3 regions of the Weissella ceti genome follow, and region 3 is predicted to be linked to each of the others. Evidence: predicted binding sites of a transcription regulator. Region 3 holds the regulator's gene; each other region holds the start of a gene.
The links. The regulator Rex, encoded in region 3, represses fermentation and respiration genes when NADH is low (regulators of the CRP and FNR family bind a similar motif). The targets are predictions, from matches to a motif close to TTGTGAANTANTTCACAA.
Positions count from the first base shown of each region.

Region 1: a site for Rex is predicted at 1,705-1,722, ahead of adhE (bifunctional acetaldehyde-CoA/alcohol dehydrogenase). Genes of this name have one in related genera too.
Region 2: a site for Rex is predicted at 1,499-1,516, ahead of KHQ31_RS06180 (2,3-butanediol dehydrogenase). Genes of this name have one in related genera too.

Region 1 covers NZ_CP074441.1:1,393,316-1,396,533, forward strand. Annotated here, with positions in the region: gene adhE (bifunctional acetaldehyde-CoA/alcohol dehydrogenase) at 1-1,548, opposite strand, end outside; gene arcA (arginine deiminase) at 2,045-3,218, shown strand, end outside.
Region 2 covers NZ_CP074441.1:1,183,511-1,186,728, forward strand. Annotated here, with positions in the region: gene KHQ31_RS06175 (GtrA family protein) at 1-294, shown strand, start outside; gene KHQ31_RS06180 (2,3-butanediol dehydrogenase) at 394-1,440, opposite strand; gene KHQ31_RS06185 (thymidine phosphorylase) at 1,809-3,104, opposite strand; gene deoD (purine-nucleoside phosphorylase) at 3,137-3,218, opposite strand, start outside.
Region 3 covers NZ_CP074441.1:1,056,453-1,059,670, forward strand. Annotated here, with positions in the region: gene KHQ31_RS05510 (hypothetical protein) at 1-138, opposite strand, end outside; gene KHQ31_RS05515 (class A sortase) at 150-869, opposite strand; gene KHQ31_RS05520 (redox-sensing transcriptional repressor Rex) at 891-1,553, opposite strand; gene KHQ31_RS05525 (DEAD/DEAH box helicase) at 1,707-3,059, opposite strand; gene KHQ31_RS05530 (Gfo/Idh/MocA family protein) at 3,070-3,218, opposite strand, start outside.

The DNA of each region.
Region 1 (3,218 bases), 340 kb from region 3:
CAATTGTTCCACAACCTTTTCAACGAAGCCAAATTGCACCATTCCCGGGTCAGCAACGATGAAGGCACGTTCCATGTTAGGCATGTCTTGCAAGTATGAAATTGCGTTTGATTCGTAGTAAATTTCTTCTGGCAAGCGGACCCATTGTGGGCGGTTACGACGATGCGCAACAGTCTTAATGTTCAAAAGATCGTTTGTTGATAGATTGTGTGACAATGAATTCTTCCCCCATGATCCCGTTCCAAGCGTCAATGATGGGCGCATGGCATCGTTATAAATATCTCCAACTCCACCTAGAGCATCTGGTTGGTTAACCAAGATACGTGATGCTCCGATGGCATCAGCGTATTCCTTAACGAAAGGATCATCTTGGGCCCCAATTTGAATTGCAGCGTTGTGACCAGCTCCTTGGTAATCCAACAAAGCTTGGACAATTTCAATTCCTTCTTCACGTGAACCAGCCTTGTAGACTGACAAAAGTGGGCTCAACTTTTCTGATGAAAGAGCTTCACCGATGTTTTCCTTATCCAATTCGAACAAGATAACATCCTTTTCAGCCGGCATCTTTACACCAGCGTTATCAGCAATTGTACGTCCGGGCATTCCAGCGATTGGTCCAGTAACGCCGAATCCTTCCGCATTAGCCTTGAAGACGTAATCAGCTAACTTTTGGTGTTCCTTCTTTGGTAGCAAGTAAGCCCCTTGTGCTTGAACTTGTGCCATGAATTCGTCATAAACTTCTGCCGCAATAACAACTGAATTTTCAGTTGCACAGATCATTCCGTTGTCAAAGCGCTTTGATAGTAACAAGTCTTCAACGGCACGGTTTACATTCGCAGTTGCGTCAACGTAAACGGCTCCGTTACCAGCGCCAACACCCATTGATGGGTTTCCTGAACGAAGCGCTGCGTTAACCATTCCAGGTCCCCCAGTTGCCAAGATTGAGGCAATGTCTGGGTTTGTAATCAACGCGTTCGTGCCTTCCATTGATGGCTTTTCAATCCATTGGATGAAGTGCTTTGGTGCCCCAGCTGCCAAGGCTGCTTCGTATACGATTTGTGCAGCGTGTGCAGATGACTTTTGTGCTTGTGGGTGGAAAGCAAAGATGATGGCGTTACGTGTCTTGGCTGTCATCATTGACTTGAAGATTGTTGTTGAAGTTGGGTTAGTTGTTGGCACGATTCCAGCCAAAATTCCAAGTGGCGCTGCCAATTGAACGGATCCCGTTACCTTATCTTCACCGATTACACCAACCGTCTTGTCATGCTTGATTGAGTTATAAACTGATTCTGATGCAAACTTGTTCTTTGTATCCTTGTCTTCGACAACTCCACGGCCAGTTTCATCGTGAGCTTCGTGGGCAAGTAATAGTGAGTTTTCCGCTCCAGCCAAAGCCATTGCTTCAACTACGCGATCAACTTGTTCTTGTGTGAAATTTTGGAATTCTAGCAAAGCTTCTTTTGCGTTGGCAACTAACGTTTGTGTCATTACTTCTGCGGCTGCTTTCTTTTCCTCAGGAGTCATGTTGTTTTGCTTATCTGTACTCATGTTATTTTTCCCCTTGTTTTTCAAATCTTTTAATATCTCATTTATCTACACACTTAGTGTAACACTTCACAAAGAGATGTCAATACACTTTGATAATCTTTTCACAAAAATTTCATTCGCATTGCTACAGCAGTACTTCTACGCCTTCCAAAGTCATTGTGATTTAAAACACATGACGTTCTGTACGAAAAAAGAAATTTAGGAAATTTCGACTTTTTTTAGTATTCATTTTTTCACAACAATAAACCCTTTCACCTGCCTATATATAAGCATCCTGTCTTTTATTGTGAATTTTTATGCGCATAAATTGAGTAGAACTCTTCTTATTACTTTTAAATCGATTTACGTTTTTTAAAACTGGCCTTTCTTTTTCGATTAGCATGTATTATCATTTTAGCTGTACTCAGAAAGCGCTTTCAAAGAGTAGTCAATATCGCATGTTCAAATAGTTTGAGCATGTTTTCACAACTGCACACGACGAAATAGGAGATTTATGATGATTGATAATCCAGCAATTCAAGTGAATTCCGAAATTGGGAAGTTGAAGTCAGTTTTGTTACACCGTCCTGGAGCCGAAATTGAAAACATCACGCCAGATTCAATGGAACGTCTATTGTTTGATGACATTCCATTCTTGAAGATTGCGCAAGAAGAACACGATTTTTTCGCCAAGACACTGCAAGACAACGGTGTTGAAACAGTCTATATTGAACAACTACTAGAAGATGTCTTACAAGATGAAGAAGTTCGTAATCAATTTTTGACACGATACTTAAACGAGCACTATTACACTGGTGCTGCGATGCGCGATATTCGAAACTACTTAAACACACTAGATGTTCATACGATGGTTGCCACAATCTACGCTGGTATCCGACGTGAACTGGTGGATTTGTCAGAACCCAACCTACACGACGTGTCTGGGTCTGATGCTCAAAATGCATTCTTGATTGACCCACTACCAAATGCGTACTTTACACGTGATCCGCAAGCCATGATGGGAAATGGTTTGACAATTAATCGTATGACATTTGCTGCTCGTCGCCCTGAATCATTGATTACTGAATTTGTCATGCAATACCACCCACGTTTTGCCGGTAAGGTTGACGTTTGGTTGGATCGTAATACGGATTCACGTATCGAAGGTGGAGATGAATTAGTCTTGAACGACCACACATTAGCCATTGGTGTGTCAGAACGTACTTCAAGTCGTGCTATCCAAGCATTGGCTGAAGAAATGTTCAAGAATCCAGATAGTAAGTTCGATACTATCGTAGCCATTGAAATCCCACACAACCACGCAATGATGCATTTGGACACAGTGTTCACAATGGTTAACCATGACCAATTCACTGTCTTCCCTGGCATCATGGACGAAGACGGTAAGATGAACATCCAAATCCTACGTCCTGATAAGGACGGCAATGTGACGCTTCATCCTCGCACGAACTTGAAGAAGACATTGATGGAAGTGCTAGATTTGCCTGAACTAGACCTGATTGAAACTGGTGGCGGTGATCCAGTCATTGCCCCACGTGAACAATGGAACGATGGATCTAATAACCTGGCAATTGCGCCTGGTGAAATCGTAACCTACGATCGTAACTACGTCTCAATTAAATTGATGGAAGAACACGGAATCAAGGTTCACCAAATCAAGTCAAGTGAAC
Region 2 (3,218 bases), 130 kb from region 3:
AACTACCAAATTAGTAACGTCTTATCATGGATTATCTCAGTGACATTCGCCTTCTTTGTGAATAAGTATTTTGTTTTCCATTCAAAGCAATCAGATTTAAAAACACTTCTTATAGAAGGAATGAACTTCTATGGTGCCCGTTTAGGTACACTTTTCATGGAAATGTTTGTATTGTGGGTTGGTGTCAGTGTCTTACAAGGAGATGCTTACCTATGGAAGCTAATTGTCCAAGTTCTTATCTTGGTGGCAAACTACGTCGCAAGTAAGTTTATCTTTAAAAACAAGGCTGCTTAAAGCAACTAAATCGTCATATATCTTAAATTATAAAAAGCAGGTGAACATCATGATGTTCACCTGCTTTTTCGTTATCTTTTATTATTCACACTTACGTGCTTACTTTGACAAATCTACCAAGATCTTAGCTTGAGACTTATCTGTTGTTAGTGTTTCAAATCCCTTTGTTACGATATCATCTAGCACAATTTCATCTGTGATAACAGGTGTCACGTCTAGCAATCCTTGGCTAACCAAATCAACGGTTTGTTGGAATGATTCACGTGAGTAAGCAATAGTTGTTGTTAGCTTAACCCCTGAGTTCATCAATTGCATTGGGTCAAATGAGATTGGCTTAGCAAAGATTGATACAATCACTGAAGTTCCACGAGGCTTTGTACTATCGATTGCTTGTTCGAAAGTTGATTGAACTCCTGCCACTTCAAATGAGACATCCGCTCCACCAGGAATGATTTCCTTGATAGCAGCCACAGTATCGTCAACCTTGGATGGGTTGATGACATCAGTTGCGCCCATAGCCAACGCCTTTTCAAGACGAACATCTGACAAATCAACAACCACAATCTTAGTTGCTCCGGCTGCCTTTGCAGCAGCGGCAACCAAGACACCGATTGGACCTGAACCGAAAATTACGACCTTTTGTCCGAACTTCAATCCACCTTCTTTAACGGCTTGAACCGCAACGGCAGCTGGTTCAATTGTTGCGGCCAAACGTAGTGAGAAGTCTTCTGGGATTGGGTAAATGTTAACTTCCGGTACGTTAACAAATTCTGCGAATCCACCATCAGTACTTAGCCCCAAGAAGCTGTATCCATCGTAGACATCAACGTCATCAGCAGAGTCCATGTGTGTCACTGTTGGGTTGATCGCAACGTGATCCCCTACCTTAACCTTTGTCACATCCTTACCAACACGTTCAACGATTCCTGAGAATTCATGTCCCATTGTGATAGGTGCTTGTCCACCAGTCAATGCATCTTGCTTTTCAACAGGGATAAACACTGGCCCTTCCAAGTATTCGTGCAAGTCACTTCCACAGATTCCTGCGTACGCCACTTTCACAACAACTTCGTTATCCTTCGTTTCCTTCAAGTCCACGTTTTCTACTCGAACGTCCTTAACTCCGTGCCATACTGCTGCCTTCATGATGAATCCTCCCTATGCATATCCTTTTATCTGTTCTCTACACTTTATATTTTAAACTTTTTAAATTAAAAAACAAGCATTAAATTACTTTTTTCACATTCTTTCATCTCCAAGCGTTTCTTTCGTGACAACTCAATAAAATACTGAACAAATCTAAAACACATACTTTAGATTAATTAAACAAGACAATTACCATATTCATAATTAAAGACACAAAAAATGCCCGCAAAACCACCCACAACCTTTGTGGAATGTTTCACGGACGAATACATTCAATTCAACGTTTAAAACGTTTAACTGTTTTAAATTTAAAATTGTCATTGAAATTTCAAGACATTAAGCACGATTCATAATGAACGAACTTTAATTTACATCTCAAAATGAATCAATGGTGGTACATCAGCCTTATCCGATACACGAATATGATCCGCTAGATAGGCTAGTTCATGAGAAATATCTTCTCGATTCGCATGCAAAGTTAGAATCGTGTCACCAACTGTAACCTCATCCCCCAACTTCTTATGCATCGTAATCCCAACACCATAATCTAGGACATCATCCTTAGATGCGCGACCACCACCAAGATACATTGATGCCATTCCCAACGAATCTGCATCCATTTCAGCTAGTACACCAGCTACTTGCGCTGTGAATGGAATATGAAACTCAGCTTGTGGCATTAAGCTGTAATCATTAATAACTTCTGGATTACCGTCTTGCGCAATAATCATTTGTTTGAATGCCTCTAGCGCTGTGCCATCTGTCAATGTAGCTTGCAACATGTCACGTGCTTCAGGTTCAGATGTCGCCTTACCAGCCATCATGACCATTGGCGCTCCAAGTGCAAGACATAGTTGGACTAAGTCAGCTGGTCCATTGCCCTTCAAAGTCTCAATGGTCTCTTGAATTTCTAGTGCATTTCCAATTTCACGACCCAAAGGTTGATTCATATCCGAAATAACAGCCTTCATTTGTAGACCTGCTGCTTTACCGATATCAACTAATGACTTGGCTAACGCCTTCGAATCATCAAGCGTCTTCATAAATGCACCTGAACCAGTCTTCACATCTAAGACCAAAGCATCATTTCCAGTTGCTAGTTTCTTGGACATGATTGAACTAGAAATCAATGAAATTGAATCTACTGTTGCGGTTACATCACGTAGTGCATAGATTTTCTTATCAGCGGGTGCAATATCACCAGTCGCAGAAATAATCGCTGTTCCAACAGAACGGATTTGTTCCTTGAATTGTTCTTCAGTCAAATTAACATTGAAACCGGGAATCGCTTCTAGCTTATCCAATGTCCCACCAGTGTGACCTAACCCACGGCCAGAAATCATCGGTACTTTGATATCTAATGCCGCAACCATTGCCGCTAATGGCAAACTCGTCTTATCGCCCACACCACCTGTTGAATGCTTATCAACCTTAATGCCTGGAATGTCTGACATATCTAAGACATCCCCAGAACGCATCATCGCATCCGTTAAAGCAGCGCGTTCAGTGACATTCATTTCATTGAAGAACACGGTCATCAAAAATGCACTCATTTGGTAATCTGAAATTGTCCCATCTGTATATCCATCGACGACAAATTGAATTTCTTCGCCGGATAACGCTTCCCCATTACGCTTCTTCATCAATACATCGATCATTTTCATACTATTCACCGTCTCCCAATTGATGGTCAGAATTACAAGGTAATTGCTGTTTCAAGCGCCACTAGCATCATGTCCTTGAAGGATGTTTGTCGTTCTTCAGGTGACAGCGCTTCA
Region 3 (3,218 bases):
TACGGCACGCATTAATTGGAATCCTGCTAATACCATAATCCAAAAAATTGAAAATGCTTCAGTCATCATCTTCAACTTAGTCATTGGTGTTGTCTTTTGCAGACGCGCCTCTTTTTTAGATACTTGTAAATTCTTCATATGTTCTCCCCTTACTTAATCCAACGATTATCAGCGGTAAATGAATCCTTCGCTGCTTTCGGTGCATGCTCCCAATCGTAAGTCTTGGTTAATTCACCTTGCATGACAACACGTCCTGCTTCGGCTGTGTAATTACATGTAATCAGTGTAATTACTTTCTTACCGGGTACTTCATGTGTCCATTGTACATCAGTACTCTTAATTGTTTCTACTGCAGTCGCCGTATATTCATAAACATTAGTCATATCAGTTAGATAGATTTTTTGTCCCACCTTACCTTTGTAGTACAAAGGAGAGAACATCAATCCCTTACCTGTTTCGCCTTGAATAAAGTGACTTGCCAGTGAGTAGTTTCCTTCACCCATCTTTTGATTAGGATACATCGTTCCCGCTCCAAGTGACAAAACTAGATCATCAATCCCATGTGCGATTGGTACAGAAAGTCCAATTTCTGGCATCGCTACGAAGCCAACAAAATTAACTTTTCCCGCATTTATACGCGCTTGTAAAATTTGTTCTGCGCTTAATGACTGTACATCACGCCATTCATACTTTGCATCTTCCTTTTCCGCAGCCGCAATTGTTTCCTTAGAAACTTCGGGATGGAAATTTTGTAGTGCAAAATGGGCAATTTGATTATGAAAGATCAAACCAAGCGAGATAAGAATCAACACAATAAACATTGTAATGCGCATAAACTTGCTCTTAAAGAACTTACCAATTGCTTTCATATAGTAAACCTCTACTTATTATTAATTGTTCCCGTCAAATGTATTAATAAAGTATAACAGAGTTTGTAGTTCATTGGTAAGATCGACGTTTTGGACACGTACGTTCTTAGGTACATCAAGACGTAGTGGCGTAAAGTTCAAGATACCTTGAATGTTTGCATCTGCCAAACGTGTTGCAATTTCTTGCGCAACTGGTGCCGGTACTGTCAGGATAGCCACTTCAATACGTTGTTCACGAATTTGTACTTCAAGTTCATCCATGTCGTAAACTGGTACACCACTTTGAATTGTATTTACGATATCTGGGTTAACATCAAACGCTGCAGAAATACGCGCATTTGAACTTTGGTGGAAGTTAAAGTTTAACAAGGCGTGTCCCAAGTTACCAACCCCAACTAATGCAACAGATGCAAGGCTGTCTTGATTCAAGATATCACCAAAGAATTCCATCAATTCTTTAACATCGTAACCGTAACCACGCTTACCTAGTGCACCAAAGTAAGAAAAGTCACGACGGATTGTTGCTGCGTCGAACTTAACGGCCTTAGCCAATTCGTTTGATGAGATACGCGTTACACCTGAATCTAGCAGAATGTTTAGGTAACGGTAGTAAATTGGCAAACGCTTGGCTGTCGCCTTAGGGATTGCCTTATCAGTTGTTTGAATGTTCATTTCATCAGTCATTATTTTGTCTCCTACATCTTAAAGCCTATCCACTTTTATTTGTGAATATAAAAGATAACAACCTTACTATAACATATAGTAAGGTTGTTATGTGAATTAATTAACATTTATTATTTTCACAGACTATCTAGAATATAGATATCTGATGTGTTTTTAATTCTTTGGCTTAGGCTTACCTTTGTTCTTACGATGCTTGCGCTTAGCCTTTTTCTCTTGTGCAAAACGCTCTTCACGTGATTGCACTTCAGGCACATCTTTCTTCACAAACTTTTTAGTTTGTGAAGAACGTGTTGAACTTATAGGCTTTTCGTCAGATTCAGTCTTCACAACCTTCTTTTCACCTGCTGCCTTAGCAGCACGCTTTTCAGCATACTTGTCCGTACGACCTTCGCGCTTTGATGTACGTTCGGCTGTTGCACGTGACTTCGTCAACAACTTTGGTTGCCCTGTAATTTGTTCGATTTCAACCGCAACCAAACGGCGCATTTCACGCAAGTCATGATCGTTACCAAATGAAATCACAACACCTTCACGAGACATACGTCCTGTACGTCCAGCACGGTGTGTGTATGTTTCTCCCATACGAGGCAAATCAAAGTTAATAACGGCTGGCAAACCAGGAATATCCAATCCACGGGCTCCAACATCAGTTGTCAAAAGGAACTTTGACTTTCCTTCACGGAAAGCACGCATTGCCTTTTCACGTGTTGAACTTGAATCACCACGGACCAATGTGGCCATTCCAATGTGTTCGTGTGCCAGGAAGTTGGCTGTGTTCTTCAATTGCTTTGTTGTGTTGAAGAATACCATTGCTTGGAAGTTCTTTTGTGATGCAAGTTGACGCAAACGCTTGTTACGTTGGTCATTGGCCGTCAACCAGAATTCGTGCTTGATACGTGTTGGGATTGGTACATCACGTTGGTCGATTGTTTCGAATTCACGGTCAAAAATCTTGGCTGGAATCGCTTCATCTACGGCTGTTGCCCCAAACAAAGCTACTTGGATATCGTCATCTTTCGCAGTACGCCAGATTTGTTCGATTTGTTCCGCTGTTTCTTCACGTAGCAATTCATCAGCTTCATCCAAGATAACAGTACGTAAGCGGTGTAGCTTTAGTTTACCAGCACGTACCAATTCTGAAACACGTCCAGGAGTTCCAACAATCACTTCTGGGTGCTTCTTCAAACGATCCAATTGGTTCTTAACATTGGCTCCACCAGTAACTGACAAAACACGTAGCCCTAGCACAGTTGCCCATTCACGCATCACACGTGTTGTTTGCATGGCTAGTTCTTGTGATGGTGCCAAAACAAGCAATTGTTCACCATCTTCAGGTACTAATGTTGGCAAAATTGGCCATGTAAAGGCCAAAGTCTTACCTGTTCCAGTTGGTGCCAAGGCATTAATTGATGCCCCATTGGCCATTGGTTCTGCAACAGCAGTTTGGATTGGAGTCCAATCTGTAATTCCAGTTGCTTTTAATTTTTCTTCAAAACGTGTATCCATGTTTATTCCTTTACTTATCAGCTGGGAACACAATGCCCGCTGATTGACGCAATGCTGTCAAAACTAGATTTACACGTTGACTAAGCATTAAGAGTTCATTATATTCTGTTTCAGTTTCAGCAGGGTTTTCTAGCATGTCTGCAAAGACAGCTGCTTCAA